DNA from 3 places in the Halobacillus shinanisalinarum genome. Region 1 is predicted to be linked to each of the others. Evidence: riboswitches for the same ligand, from Rfam matches in the RefSeq annotation. Region 1 holds a riboswitch; each other region holds the start of a gene.
The links. Region 1 has a riboswitch for cobalamin ahead of MUO14_RS22655 (hypothetical protein). Riboswitches for the same ligand answer to the same signal wherever they lie in the genome.
Positions count from the first base shown of each region.

Region 2: another riboswitch for cobalamin. It lies ahead of MUO14_RS14310 (ribonucleoside-diphosphate reductase subunit alpha); the one in region 1 lies ahead of MUO14_RS22655 (hypothetical protein).
Region 3: another riboswitch for cobalamin. It lies ahead of MUO14_RS01000 (DUF4430 domain-containing protein); the one in region 1 lies ahead of MUO14_RS22655 (hypothetical protein).

Region 1 covers NZ_CP095074.1:4,567,209-4,572,281, reverse strand. The annotation lists gene thiC (phosphomethylpyrimidine synthase ThiC) at 1-1,676, opposite strand, end outside; TPP riboswitch at 1,813-1,927, opposite strand; cobalamin riboswitch at 2,186-2,385, shown strand; gene MUO14_RS22655 (hypothetical protein) at 2,555-2,776, shown strand; gene mmgD (citrate synthase) at 2,854-3,972, shown strand; gene MUO14_RS22645 (bifunctional 2-methylcitrate dehydratase/aconitate hydratase) at 4,074-5,073, shown strand, end outside.
Region 2 covers NZ_CP095074.1:2,847,578-2,852,650, reverse strand. The annotation lists gene MUO14_RS14335 (nucleotidyltransferase domain-containing protein) at 1-670, opposite strand, end outside; gene MUO14_RS14330 (alpha/beta fold hydrolase) at 624-1,517, opposite strand; gene MUO14_RS14325 (YnfA family protein) at 1,628-1,954, opposite strand; gene MUO14_RS14320 (class I SAM-dependent methyltransferase) at 2,017-2,697, opposite strand; partial or broken gene MUO14_RS14315 (class I SAM-dependent methyltransferase) at 2,711-3,462, opposite strand; cobalamin riboswitch at 3,656-3,835, shown strand; gene MUO14_RS14310 (ribonucleoside-diphosphate reductase subunit alpha) at 4,065-5,073, shown strand, end outside.
Region 3 covers NZ_CP095074.1:179,847-184,919, reverse strand. The annotation lists gene ccsB (c-type cytochrome biogenesis protein CcsB) at 1-646, shown strand, start outside; gene MUO14_RS01010 (response regulator transcription factor) at 961-1,677, shown strand; gene MUO14_RS01005 (ATP-binding protein) at 1,677-3,458, shown strand; cobalamin riboswitch at 3,497-3,677, shown strand; gene MUO14_RS01000 (DUF4430 domain-containing protein) at 3,872-4,267, shown strand; gene MUO14_RS00995 (ECF transporter S component) at 4,274-4,783, shown strand; gene sigX (RNA polymerase sigma factor SigX) at 4,997-5,073, shown strand, end outside.

The DNA.
Region 1 (5,073 bases):
ATATCCTGGGAGATTCTCATACTGCAGAACTTTGGTCCACACATGGAACAGAAATGTGCTGTTTTTGCACCTTCAGCAGGCAACGTTTCGTCATGGTACTCGATGGCACGTTCAGGATCTAAAGATAAGTTAAATTGATCTCTCCAACGGAACTCAAAGCGTGCTTTTGATAAGGCATCATCGCGTTTCTGTGCACCTGGATGTCCTTTTGCCAAATCAGCTGCATGGGCTGCAATTTTATAAGTAATCACTCCCTCACGAACATCATCCCTATTCGGTAAGCCTAAGTGTTCTTTTGGCGTTACATAACAAAGCATGGCTGTCCCGTACCAGCCAATCATGGCTGCTCCAATCGCAGAAGTAATGTGATCATAACCAGGAGCTACATCCGTTGTAAGCGGTCCAAGAGTATAAAAGGGCGCTTCCTTACACACTTCCAATTGTTTGTCCATGTTTTCTTTAATGAGATGCATGGGTACATGACCCGGCCCTTCCACCATCACCTGCACATCATGCTCCCACGCAATTTGTGTTAACTCTCCAAGCGTTTCTAATTCTGCAAACTGTGCTTCATCATTTGCATCGGCAATGGATCCAGGACGTAAGCCATCCCCTAAGGAGAAGGAAATATCATAGGTTTTCATAATTTCACAGATTTCTTCAAAATGAGTATACAAAAAGCTTTCTTCATGGTGATATAAGCACCACTGGGCCATGATCGACCCGCCCCGGGATACAATTCCAGTTAAACGCTCTGCTGTCAGCGGGACATATCTTAATAGAACGCCTGCATGGATCGTGAAGTAATCCACCCCCTGCTCGGCTTGTTCAATCAACGTATCACGGTAAACCTCCCACGTCAGATCCTCGGCAACGCCATTTACTTTCTCTAGTGCCTGATAAATAGGAACGGTCCCCACCGGTACTGAAGAGTTTCGAATAATCCACTCTCGAGTTGTGTGAATGTCTTTCCCCGTTGATAAGTCCATAATATTATCTGCACCCCAACGTGTAGCCCAGGTCATCTTTTCCACTTCTTGTTCGATAGAGGAGGAAACAGCAGAATTGCCAATGTTCGCATTAATTTTGACGTGGAAATGACGACCGATAATCATAGGTTCTATCTCTGGGTGATTAATATTAGCAGGAATAATTGCACGACCCTTTGCCACTTCATCTCTGACAAACTCCGGATCCATATTTTCCCTAATTGCGATAAACTCCATTTCGGGAGTAATCATTCCCTGTTTAGCATAATGAAGCTGCGAGACATTTTTCCCTTTTGTAGCGCGTAATGGTTTACGGTTTAATCCAGGAAACACCTTATCGTTTGCACGAGGGTCATTCTCATCCTTGTACCCATTATCTTCAGGCTTTATTTCGCGGCTTTCATATTCTTCAACATCGCCCCGTTCTTGAATCCATACACGGCGAGTGGCTGGAACACCCTTGGTAATATCAACGGAGTAATTTGGATCTGTATAAGGACCGCTTGTGTCATACACACGTACTGGAGGATTTTCCTCTTCTCCAAACGTCCCTGATGTTGGACTTAATCCAATTTCACGCATGGGAACCTTAATACCAGGTCTTGATCCTGTTACATATACTTTTTTACTTCCTGAAAAATTAGACATGATGGAAATGTTTCTTTCGTTTAATGAACTCGTTGACATCATAAATCTCTCCTTTTTTAAAATGTAAAGGACGAGATAAGGAACAATAGAGAGGAGAAAGCATACAGAAGTACATAAAAAAGCCAGGCCATAAAAATATGGACCCGGCTAATATGTATGCAGAAGTAGGATTGCATTGATGATTGGTTAACTTCCCCACGCTGGTATGATCCAGATCAGGTCCCAAGAGTCAAGAAGCTTCAACGCGCTTCTCTCTCAGTCCAAACTATTGGACTCCCCTAGTTATTTCTATTCAATTTGATTACAGTATATATGATTCTTGAGGAAAAACAAACCTTAAATTGAAAATATATCTTACCTGACTCATCCATTCTCTAAAATAAAAGAAATCTTTTCAGCATCAACATTCCATCCAAAATCAATCCACATACTGAGAATATGAGGTTTTAGATGATGCCTATGTTTTGAATGACGTTCCAAAAAATAATTGGAAGACACTTTCAGCTATTGTTAATTTTCCAAATACTTGATATATTTAAGAAGACAATTGTATAGGTGTAGAAATAGGTGCAGGTAAATGTATTCATTTATCTGCTTAAAAGGGAAGTTCGGTTAGAACCCGACGCTGTCCCGCAACTGTATTTAGGAGCAATTCGAATAAACCACTGTTTTCATGGAACATGGAAATGGGAAGGTTCGAGGAGCGATGATCATAAGCCAGGAGACCTGCCTGTTTTTAGCGAACACTAAAACCTACGCGGATAGGAGGTGTTAAGGGCGAGAATAGCAGGAATGCTACATGGTTTGTTTTCATTACCATGTATTATTTGATGGATACGCAGCTTAACAACTTCTTTTGGAAGTTGTTTTTTTATGGTTAAAAATTCTAGTGATAAACATGCTTGAGGAGGTACCCTTTGTTTGGTTCAGTCGAGTATTATTGCCAATTATTTAAAGCTGGTATTATGAACAATTTCATTGCAGATCACAGCTGTTCATTGCGTACTAAATATTCACAATTAAGAGCTGACGTTATGAAACGAGAATATAAATATGAGAAAAAAGAAGTACACTTACAAAATCTCGAAAAGGCCTATGAAAAAATATATGCAGAGATTTTTGGAGCCCTGCAAAAATAAGAACGACTCATAGAAAGGGAAAAGTTCCCTGTATTTTGTAAGCGGTTTCCTTAATGTTGACATTATTAGGAGGGTCATTGATGGCAGAACAAACTGTGTATAAACCTGGTTTAGACGGAGTTATTGCTGCAGAAACAGGTATTTCTTATTTGGATGTAGAAGCAGAAGAAATTGTGATCAGAGGGTATGAATTAATCGAGCTGGCGGAGAAAAAGCAATACTTGGATTTGGTCCATCTTTTGTTACAAGGTTCATTACCTAAAGATAGCGACCGAGCATCGCTTCAGAAAGAATTAAAGCAAGAATATAGTCTCCCTCCCAAATTCTTTAGGCTGTTTGAGCAACTTCCGAAAAAAACGCACCCCATGGATGCATTACGTACGGGAATTTCAGCGCTTTCAGGATATGATGAGAGGTTAAACGAGCGTAATGAAGAAGAAAATTTAAAGAAAGCGATGCTTCTTTTAGCAAAAATCCCAAATATCGTTGCAAACAGTTACCATATTCTCCATGGTCAAAAGCCAGTGAAGCCTAAGCAAGACTTACCTTATAGTGATAACTTTTTATATATGATTACTGGAAAAAAACCGACTGCACGTGAAGCAGCTATTTTTGATCAGTCATTGATGGTCTACAGTGAACATGAAATGCCGAACTCCACCTTTGCTGCACGAGTCATCGCCTCCACAAATGCTGATATTTACGGGGCTCTAACTGGAGCCGTGGCATCGCTGAAAGGAAACTTACATGGGGGTGCCAATGAGGCTGTCATGTATATGCTACTGGAAGGAGAAACGATCGAAGGTTTCCGTTACCTGCTCTATAAGAAGCTGAAAAACAAAGAAAAAGTCATGGGTTTCGGGCACCGAGTTTACATGAAGAAAATGGATCCAAGGGCTGCATTAATGAAAGAGGCTTTACGTGAGCTTGCCGAGGAAAAAGGTCGCATGGATTTATTCGAGATGTGTGAAGCAGGAGAAACCCTCATACGTGAAGAAAAAGGATTATATCCAAATCTTGATTATTACGCAGCCCCTGTTTATTATTTGCTTGGTATTCCAATCGAACTGTATACGCCCATTTTCTACGCATCGCGTACGTTAGGTTTATGTGCTCACATCTTTGAACAACATTCCAATAATAAATTGTTCAGGCCTCGCGTACATTACACAGGACCACGTGGGCTTCATCCTTAAAAAAAGCGATAGTGAGCTTACATGAGTTTTTCTTTCTCTCCGGTCGGCTAAGACCGACCGAGGAGTCTTTACATATTCTTAAAAAAGAGGTGGAACATGTTATGACAGAAGTGAAAATGAACACAGTTCAATCAACAGATCAAGTAGTAGAACAAATTGCCGATTATGCGGTCAATGGAACGATTTCGAGTAAGGAAGCGCTGGAAACAGCACGTTATGTATTAATGGATACCTTGGGGTGTGGCTTACTGGCGCTTCGTTACCCAGAATGCACCAAACACCTTGGCCCTATTGTACCCGGAACGATCGTTCCAAACGGCGTTCAAGTTCCTGGGACACAGTATAAACTAGATCCCGTCCATGCGGCGTTCAATATTGGATGTATGATTCGCTGGCTGGATTACAATGATACGTGGCTTGCAGCCGAATGGGGTCACCCTTCTGATAACCTCGGAGGTATTTTAGCTGTGGCCGACTACCTAAGCCGTGAGCGTATCGCCGAAGCCAAGGTGCCTCTTACGATGGACACTGTTTTGGAGTACATCGTAAAAGCGCACGAAATACAAGGCATTCTTGCTTTGGAAAACAGTTTGAACCGCCAGGGCTTAGATCATGTTCTGTATGTAAAAGTAGCGACAACCGCTGTTGTTACGGCGATGTTAGGGGGAAGCAAAGAAGACGTTGTCAACGCGGTTTCCCAAGCGTGGATTGATAATTCCAGCCTTCGAACGTATCGCCACGCACCAAACACAGGTTCAAGAAAATCTTGGGCTGCTGGAGATGCGACAAGCCGCGGAGTTCGCCTAGCCCTCATGACGATGAAGGGGGAAATGGGATACAAAACCCCGTTATCTGCACCAGGCTGGGGCTTCCAGGATGTACTGTTTGATGGGAAGGAATTGACGATTGCCCGCCCATTTGACTCTTACGTTATGGAAAACATCTTATTTAAGATTTCTTATCCAGCCGAGTTCCATGCACAAACGGCAGCCGAGGCAGCGATTCAATTGCGTGATCAGGTGGCTGATCGATTGGATGAGATTGAAAAAATAGAAATAACGACCCATGAATCGGCCATACGAATCATTGATAAAAAAGGCC
Region 2 (5,073 bases), 1.7 Mb from region 1:
ATTTTTCTAGCACGCTGTCTGCAACAGCTATCACTTGCCTTTTATCCCCCATCCTATAAAATGTGTCGAAGGCTTCCACTATTCGGTCAGCAAACTTATCATCGTATTGCCTCAACGCGCGTATCGCCCATTTTGAATGCCCGACCCATTGTTGATTTGTTCTTAAGTAGAATTCAATGATTAGTTCCGCTAACACTGGGGCAATGAATAAATCCTCTTCTCGTTTAGTGCTACCCAAGAAATCATCTAAGGCATCAGTTAAAAAATAACGCTTTACCTCAATCGTTTCCTTAGTCCATGCTTCAGGACCCTTCACCAAAAGCTGCTCCGCTTCTTTTTTAACAGCAGAAATAAAGGGGTGCTCTTTTACTATGGTTCCTTCTGCCACCATCCTCGGCAAAGATGGTCTGCCGCGGTCTACATCACTCTTAAAAAATTCCTTATAGGAACTCAAATTATGTACAAACAATTCGATCGGCCATCCTTGATCAACAAGTGATTCTCGATAAGAGTTCTTGCAGCCTTCCTCAAAAATAACCATATCTAAATCTGATGTTGCTGTTTCTTCCCCGCGCACAACACTCCCGGAAAGTAATGCTCCTGTACAGTTAGGGAAGTATTTCTTAGTAAACTGTTTCGCTGATTCTATTGGATGTGGTCGTTGCTTCATCTTCCTTCCCCCTCCTTTCTAGGAAAGCTTTCATATCGGGAAGCAGTGTTGGATCACTCCAATGCACATAATGCCCTCCCCTCACTTTCCTGTATTCAATAGGGAGTGCTTTCCTCTTCAGCTTACGGATATTTTTGTATGTAATTTTACGTTCTTTTTCATTTATATTTTCAAAAGAACCATAGGCCAGATAAGTTGGCACGGTAACTTTCTTTAGAAGTTTTAGGATATTCAAGTTATAGAAACCGAACATTAGCTGAAGTCCTTCCGCTGTGAGGCTGCTAGGTTGTTTCAGAGCTGTCCTTACATAAGAGGTATCCTTGATCAACACTTGATCGCAAAATTGACTTACTTTCATTTCAAAATCCTCATCCGCATTTCCACCTGAGAATAGCGGTTCAAGTCTTTTCAAAAAGGTGCGCCCAAATAGTTGAACGAATCGATTCATTAATGGAAAAGCAAACGCAAATACCCCATATTCAGAGGTTGGGATTCTGGGAAAGGATTTGTGTCCTTGATCCAGCAGGAGAAGCTTTTTCACTCGTTCGGGGAAGTGAACAGCAAAAGCCAAAGTTAATGCCCCGCCAAGTGAATGTCCCACCAGATTGGTTACCTTGATCCCTTCCTGGTCGAGGTAGTCAGCAAGCCACTTGGCCATATCGAGTGAAGTGCAGCGACCTGCGTGCTTCTTCCCTCTTCCAAAACCAGGCAAGTCTATCATATGTATTTCATAATCGTCTTGGAGATATTCCGCTATATTCATTCCCTCGTTCCCAGTAAATCCACCTGCAGGAAGAAAAACTAACGGTTCTCCCTGTCCAACCTTTTCAACGTGGTAAGCCGGCATAGATTTAAGCACCTCCATATACGTTTCTAGGGTCCTCCGTTTTACATGAAATAGTCTACATTCTTGAAGGAGAGCCCACCAACTAAGGAATCTACCCCCAATAGGTACAACTAGTTCCGGGGTGCCCACAACATCACAGACACTCCTATTAAACATATTACCGCGCCAATCCAATCATATGCATCTGGTGTTTTTTTATCAATTAGCCATCCCCAAAGGAGGGATAATATAATAAAAACTCCTCCATAGGCTGCGTACACCCTTCCAAAAGAAGGAAAGGTTTGAAACGTAGCGATCACTCCATACATAACTAGGGAAAATCCGCCAACTATCCCCCAATAAAAAGGTTTACCCTCCCTAAGCCAAAGCCAAATGAGATACCCACCGCCAATTTCAGCTAGTCCAGCTAAAAGGAACAGTATAACCACCATGAACATTCTAAACTCCACCTCTTTTATTTACAGCAGACGTAATTCCTTAAACAACCAATAGTAACCTTTTATTCCTTTTCAAAAATAAACACCCACATAAACGTTAGCGCTTGCTGAAGTTCGACGGGTAAACCAGACAAGTCTTCCTTCTCCACCTCACGTTTGTACACACCATGTCCGTCTTTAAGTTTCCAGCCTGTTTCCCCAGCCATTTGTTCAAGCTCCCATGGCATCATTGTGTTGCAAATTACCTTTTCTCCATAAACGCGACGATAACTATTCATTCTAGGCTTCGCAGTTGGACCTAATACCCCGATACAAAGCTTCCCTCCTGGTTTAAGTACGCGTTTCATTTCCTCCAGCCCCTTGAAGGGTACTTCTGTCCACTCAAGGCTGTTCACAGCCATAATTGCATCAAAGCTCTCTTTTTCAAAAGGAAGATTGACGAGATCGCCTTGAATGAACTTCAGATTGTCTTTCTCAAGACGGGACTTAGCCCGCTTTATCATATCCTCGGAAATATCAAGTCCTGTCACGGTATATCCTGCCTTTTCAAGCTTGTAGGACCCGTATCCATCGCCACATCCTAAGTCAGCTACTTTACTACCTGCTTCCACATGGTTTTGTAAAAAAGGAATAATTGTTTTCCTACTGCCCTCATCCCACATATTCTTACTGTTGGCATTCCAAAATTCTGCTCGTCCATCCCATTGTTTCTCTGCTTCCTGATGCCAATTAAATGAATTCATTCGTGTTTGCCTCCTATGGTTTGCGTGCCTTGATTATAAAAGTTGCCGGAATCATACGCGCTTTATATAAAGAGTAATAACGCTCAGAGTATTCTTCCTTTTCCTCATGACTATCCACTTCCCCTTCTATGATTCTCTCAATCTGAAAGCCTGTCTGGATGAGTTCGTTTATGTACGTACTAAGTTTTCTTTTTGGCAAAATAGCTGCCGCTTCTTCTCCCTTAAAGCTTTCGATCAAACGATCCTCCTTTGCCTCGTAAGGGTTCGCAACGACAAGCCTGCCATCTTCTGCATTCACTACAGGATAAAAGGGATGCTCCCAGCTAAAGATCAAGCTTCCCCCTGCTTTCAGGTAAGAAAAAATCAATTGGAGAGTCTGTTTTAAATCCACCGTCCAACCAAGCGCATAGATTGAATATACAACATCAAAATGATCTGTGGGAATTATACCCGCTTCTTCCATTGGAGCACAACGAAGCTTAACCTTATCATCCTTCAATGTCTGTTTTGCTGTATCAATTTGTGCCTGTGATAGATCAACCCCCAGAGCTCACTCGCACCTTGCTCACTCATACTTTTTAACGAATGGCCGCTGCCACACCCTATATCGAGAACACACGTCCCTTCCACTACATCAAAAAGCTGAAGCTCTTCTTCTGTTTGAACGAACGGTCCATAGTTCGGTAGTGCATCGATTCCATTGTAGTGATGTGCAACCGTATTCCAGCAAGTTCGGTTCATGTCAATTGCTTGTTTTTCATTCAATATAGTCACTTCCTTCTTCTTTCACATAACTCCCTCGTATTAGTAATTCTACATGTCTGAATCTATTCCTCTTTGATCGTTAAACTTCCCCTTCTTTATTCCCATTCGTCAAAAAAACTATTGCGCGGTTCTACAATCTTCGTTATGATAAAAACACAAGATAAGCTAACGAAATATTAAAACAACACTATATATTGTATTAGCGAAGAGAAGATGCCACTAGGCTTAATAGGGAATCCGGTGTAAGTCCGGAACTGCCCCCGCAACTGTTATCGCTCTAGAAACGGATAATCCACTGTGCCTGCGTGCATGGGAAGGACCGGAGTAGAAATGAGCGTTAAGTCAGGAGACCTGTCTTTCTACGCACGAAAGTTTCTACTTCTTCGGGGATTGAGAAGATGAAGCGATGGAATGAACAGGCGTTTTCAGTTGCTCTTTTGGGACGTGCACGCCTTCGTTTCATGGTTTCATCCGCTCAATTTTAATGAGCGGATTTTTTTATGGCTAATTATTCAGACAGCGTGATTGTGATGTGGCGTACCCTTTTTCATCAGGGATTCTCACATGACCTTTTTCAAAAGCTGTTTTAAAGGAGTGATTTGATGGAGATGGTACATACATTAGATTGGCAAGATTGGTTGGAACGTCAGAAGGGAAATTTCCTGTCGCTTGATGTGCAGCGATTGTTGGACAAGCTACCTTCGATGAATCTGGGCCAGATGGGGCACGAGGAGCAGGCGAAGGCATTGATCTTGGAGTGTTTGGCGGAGATTAGTGAGACAGAGCCGGATTGGACGTTTCTCGCGGCGAGGATGCAGCTTGAGATGATGTATGAGGCGTCGAACCGTAACCGCGGGATGAGCGAGCCTTATATGGGGTTGCATCATTTGATTGAGTTGTTAATGGACGAGGAAATTTATAGTACAAATCTACTTACTTCTTATTCGAAACAGGAAATCGAGGAGCTAGAAGCGGCGATTGTGCCTGGTCGTGATCATTTGTTTACTTATATTGGCTTAAAGACGCTTGGAGATCGTTATTTGGCAAGGTCAAAAGCTGGTAATATGTTTGAGCTTCCTCAGGAGCGGTTTATGATCATTGCGATGACGTTAATGGCACAGGAGGATCGTTCAAAACGGTTAGATTTGGTAAAAGAATCTTATTGGGCCTTGAGTCATCTCTATATGACAGTGGCAACGCCAACCCTGGCTAATGCAGGGAAACGTTATGGTCAGCTGAGCTCATGCTTTATTGATACCGTCGACGACAGCCTGCAGTCGATTTATGATACGAACACGGACGTTGCAAATTTGAGTAAGCATGGTGGCGGGATTGGTGTTTATCTAGGGAAAATTCGCAGCCGCGGTAGTGATATTCGTGGCTTTAAAGGTGTTTCCTCTGGGGTACTGCCGTGGATGAAGCAGCTTAACAATACAGCTGTCAGTGTGGACCAGCTCGGTCAGCGGCAAGGTGCGGTTGCCGTCTACCTTGATGTTTGGCACAAGGATATTTTTCCGTTTCTCGACAGTCGGTTGAATAATGGTGATGAACGGCAGCGGACACATGACTTGTTTACGGGAGTCTCGATTCCGGATGTGTTTATGGAAGCTG
Region 3 (5,073 bases), 500 kb from region 1:
CATCTATATGCTTGCTACAGCATTAGCCTTTATTATCATCTCTTCAACTTTCAATGCGATGAATTATGAGGCAACTTTCGAAGCACCGGTCGAAGGACAGCCAACGGAAATTACGTATCAAATGCCAGCCATTGCCGGTCCTACAGACAGCGAACTGCTTACAGATGATATGGCACCGCTATTTAGTGTACCAGAGTGGATGCGTGGACAGGACGCTGCGATTAAATTTAACACAATGATTTGGGCATTCCTCGGCGGCCTTGTTCTTTACTGGCTCGCACGTCTAATTTTACGAAAAAGGATTGGGGCATCTATTCAACCTTTACTTAAAAAGGTGAATCCTGAACTCGTCGATGAAATATCATATCGTGCGGTAGCGATCGGCTTCCCCATCTTCACACTTGGGGCGCTCATTTTCGCAATGATCTGGGCCCAACAAGCATGGGACCGCTTCTGGGGGTGGGACCCTAAAGAAGTATGGGCATTAATTACGTTCTTCTTTTATGCGGCCTATTTACACCTAAGACTTTCGAGAGGCTGGCAAGGAAAGAAATCAGCCTGGCTCGCAGTAGGTGGGTTTGCCATTATTATGTTCAATTTACTTGCGGTAAACTTAATCATATCTGGGCTGCACTCCTACGCATAAGGTAACGTGAGGCAGGAAGGGTTTGGCCACCCGTCCTGTCTTTTATATAATAGTAGACAGAGAATTTGTAGTAGAAGATGTTCAAAAAGTCACCAAATGATAAAACGGCGAATTTCTTCGTTGCTCGGTTTCTCCGGTCCTCACGTATGAAAGCCATACGCTGTGGTCCTCAAAACGTTCGCGCCTCGAACGTCTTGCGACGCACAAGGAATGTGCTCGTGTCACTTTGGCACAAGGAGGTGACGGTCTTTGTCGACTTCTCATTCGTCAACTTTTTGAACACACACTAGTAAAAAAATGGAGGGAGCAAGCAAATGGATCATGAAGCAAAAATATTAGTGGTAGATGACGAGGAGCGTATTAGAAGGCTTATCCGTATGTATCTTGAACGTGAAGACTATACAGTAGAAGAGGCTGAAGATGGCGAAGAAGCTATAAAGAAAGCCCTGCAAGAGGATTATGATGTGATTTTACTTGACCTCATGATGCCGGGTAAAGATGGTATTGAAGTATGTAAAGAATTACGTGAGAAAAAAGCGACTCCTGTGATTATGCTGACGGCTAAGGGAGAGGAAGCCAATCGTGTGCAAGGCTTTGAAGTAGGGACAGATGACTACATTGTAAAGCCATTTAGCCCGAGGGAAGTTGTGCTGCGTGTGAAAGCGCTTCTAAGACGAGCTTCAACGACAAAATTCTTGGAAACCGATACGTCAGCTAGAAATGTACTAGTATTTCCTCATATGACCATTGATAATGATGCCCATCGTGTCACAGCTGACGGGAAAGAAGTTGCACTAACTCCCAAAGAGTACGAATTGCTTAATTATATGGCCCAAACACCTGATAAGGTGTTTGATCGAGAACAATTGCTAAAAGAAGTATGGCAATATGAGTTCTTTGGTGATTTGCGCACTGTGGATACACATGTGAAACGCCTTCGTGAAAAATTAAGTAAGGTATCAACGGATGCGGCGGGGATGATCGTTACAGTATGGGGCGTTGGTTATAAATTTGAGGTTAGTGGCGAGTAATGTTCTGGAGAAGTGTTGTAGGAAAACTATGGTTTACCATTCTTCTGCTTGTTTGTTTCGTTTTAGTTATACTGACCTTCCTCCTTTTAAAGTTTTTTGAAAATTATCATGTATTAGAAGCAGAACGGGATTTGTTGCAAACAGCTTCGAAAGTATCTGAGGTTGTGGAAGAATACGAGGACCGAGACTTAATATTATCTATGACCAATTTAATTAAAGACCCTGCTAGTCAAATCCTTGTAGCTTACGATTCATCTGATTTTTTAACATCTTCCAGTGACTCAAACAAATTGCCAACTATAGGCTATAACTGGTTTATGAACGACAATGAACTTTCCTCAGTTATAGAAAACGGTGAGGATGTTATGAAAGTGGCAGGGTTTAACCAGTCCGAGCTTGAGGTTATGGTAGTCGGGACACCGCTTGCCAATGAGCGGGGAGCTGTATTTGTATATCAATCACTAGATACGATTCAAAAGACTTCAAATCAAACGACAAAAATAATTTTCTTAGGGGCGGGAATTGCCATTATCTTGACAACAATCTTTGCCTTCTTCCTATCTACACGTATCACCGCTCCCTTGATAAAAATGAGAGAAGGGGCACTTGAACTTGCTAAAGGAGAATTTAATACAAAGATTCCAATTTTAACACATGACGAAATTGGTGAATTAGCGATGGCATTCAATCGTATGGGACGAGAGCTTAAGTTCCACATTAATGCCGTAAATCAGGAAAAAGAGCAGCTTTCCGGAATTTTACGATCTATGGCTGATGGAGTTTTAACGATCAATCGCAAGGGAGAAATTTTAGTCTCAAATCCACCTGCGGACCAATTTTATCAATCATGGAGATATGAAAATCACTCTGTTCAAGCATCTGAAGAAAGACGGCAAGTTCCCCAGCCATTAAAAAAACAGTTTGATGAAGTCATCGAAAGTGAGCAGGAAGTTATGACCGAAATCACAGTTCAAGGCCGTACATGGGTTATGCTCATGACCCCACTTTATGATCGAACCTATATTAGGGGGGCAGTCGCCGTGCTTCGTGACATGACGGAAGAACGAAGGTTAGATAAGTTAAGGAAAGACTTTATCGCTAACGTTTCACACGAACTTCGAACACCAATCTCCATGTTGCAAGGATACAGTGAAGCCATTGTAGATGATATCGCAGAATCAAAAGAAGATAAAAATGAACTGGCGAAAATCATACATGATGAATCACTGCGTATTGGCAGGCTAGTAAATGAACTACTTGACCTGGCAAGAATGGAAGCGGGTCATATTACTTTATATATTGACTCGGTTGAAGTAAAGCCGCTCTTAGATAAGATTATTCGTAAATTCCAAGGATTAGCAAGTGAGCGGGGTGTTGAGTTACACCTTCATTTTGGCGATAACTTCGAGACGATGAATGTAGATGCTGATCGTATTGAACAAGTCTTAACGAACTTAATCGATAATGCGATCCGTCATTCTGAAGAGCAAGGAGTAGTCGATGTAAATATTAAACGAACAGCTACTGAATGGGTGTTTGAAGTCATTGATTCAGGCCCGGGAATTCCAGAGGAAGATCTTCCATTTGTTTTTGAGAGATTTTATAAAGCAGATAAATCTAGGAAAAGAGAGACAAGTAAAAAGGGAACAGGTCTAGGGCTTGCGATAGCTAATAATATTGTAGAAGCACATAGGGGTTCCATACATGTCCATAGTAAAGTAAATGAAGGTACTACCTTTACGTTTAAACTGCCTGTTGACCTTGAGACTAATAACAAATAGCTTGATAATTGACTGCTCTTCATGTACGATGAACAGGAACTTAATAAATAGATTTAGGTACCTTTATGGATGAAATAGGGAATCTGGTGAAAGGCCAGAACTGTCCTCGCAACTGTATGTGTAGACGAAATAAGGAAGACCACTGCGGATAAGTCGCGGGAAGGTCCTTGAGTAGAACGACACACAAGTCAGTAGACCTGCCTGATCTTACGCTGTTTCAAAGCTTCGGGGATTGAGCGTTTGAGGCAACCGGACTGATTCGTGTAATGTATTTACATAGCCTAACTGGTATGTCTTAAGCCTGTTCTTCTATTGAAGAGCAGGTTTTTTATAGTTAGATCTGTGTTGTCCAGTCATATCCTTCCTTCGAACAGCATTATGAGTCAATTTAAATAGGAAGAGGAGTTTTTTTTATGGGAAAGGTGTCTACACTATTATCTGCACTTATGCTGACAATGCTCGTGTTAGCAGGCTGTCAATCGGAAAGCGGCGGTGAGGAAACGGCTTCCAAACAAGAGGAGAAACAAGAGGTAACCCTCCAAATTGAGCTTTCTAAGAATAAAGGCGAGAAAGTCATTTCGACTAAAGACGTGACTGTGGAAGAAGGAACCATGCTAATGGACGTGATGAAGAACAACTTCGAAGTGGAAGAAAATGAAGGGTTTATTACTGGCATAGAAGGAATCACTGCTACTGACGAAAAGGCATGGTTGTTTACAATTAATGGTGAATCTGCAATGGTCGGGGCTAATGAATATGAAGTGAAACAGGGAGACGAAATCGTTTTTGACTTCCACGCTTGGGAATGATGAGAAATGAACACCTATAAACTTACCTTGATCGCTATGCTCGCCTCTATGGCAATTGCAGGAAGGCTTGTTATGGCAAACATCCCCAATGCCCAGCCTGTAACGGCGATCATTATCATTACAGGGTTTTGGTTAGGACCGTTTTCAGCAGTTGTTATGGCTTTTTTAACTACTTTTCTGTCGAATATATTTTTAGGGATGGGGTATTGGACGATATGGCAAGTCGTTTCATGGTCTATTATCGGATTGGTAGCGGGATTAATCGGAAAGTTTTGGTCCACGATACCTGTGTGGCTTCTCTCAATATATGGGTTTATTAGTGGAATCTTATATGGCTTAATCATTTCATTAACGATGAGGGCAGTCGGGCAGCCATTCTGGGCTTATTATTTAGCTGGGCTGCCAATGGATTTAAACCATGCTGCAAGTAACGTCATTTTTATACTCGTGCTTTCCCCTGTGCTAGGTACATTATTTTCTAAATATCAAAAGAGGCATGCGATTTCCAGTGTATAATATGTCGATGTTCGAATAGAAAACCCATCTTAGAAAAGAAGTTGCTAGAGAAGGCAGCTTCTTTTTTGTTTTTGCTCAGAAAATTATAACTATCCTCGCTTTTCGTAGTGTGATATTATTATTTTTCATTTTTAATTATCCGTATTATGATGGGGAAGTGTAACTTTTTAATCTACATAAACGACAATATGAGTGAACGGGGAGGTTCAAGGTGTGAAACCGTTCTTTGATGAATTTTATGATAAGTATCATCGAGATCTATTTCAATTTATTTATTATATGGTTAAAAA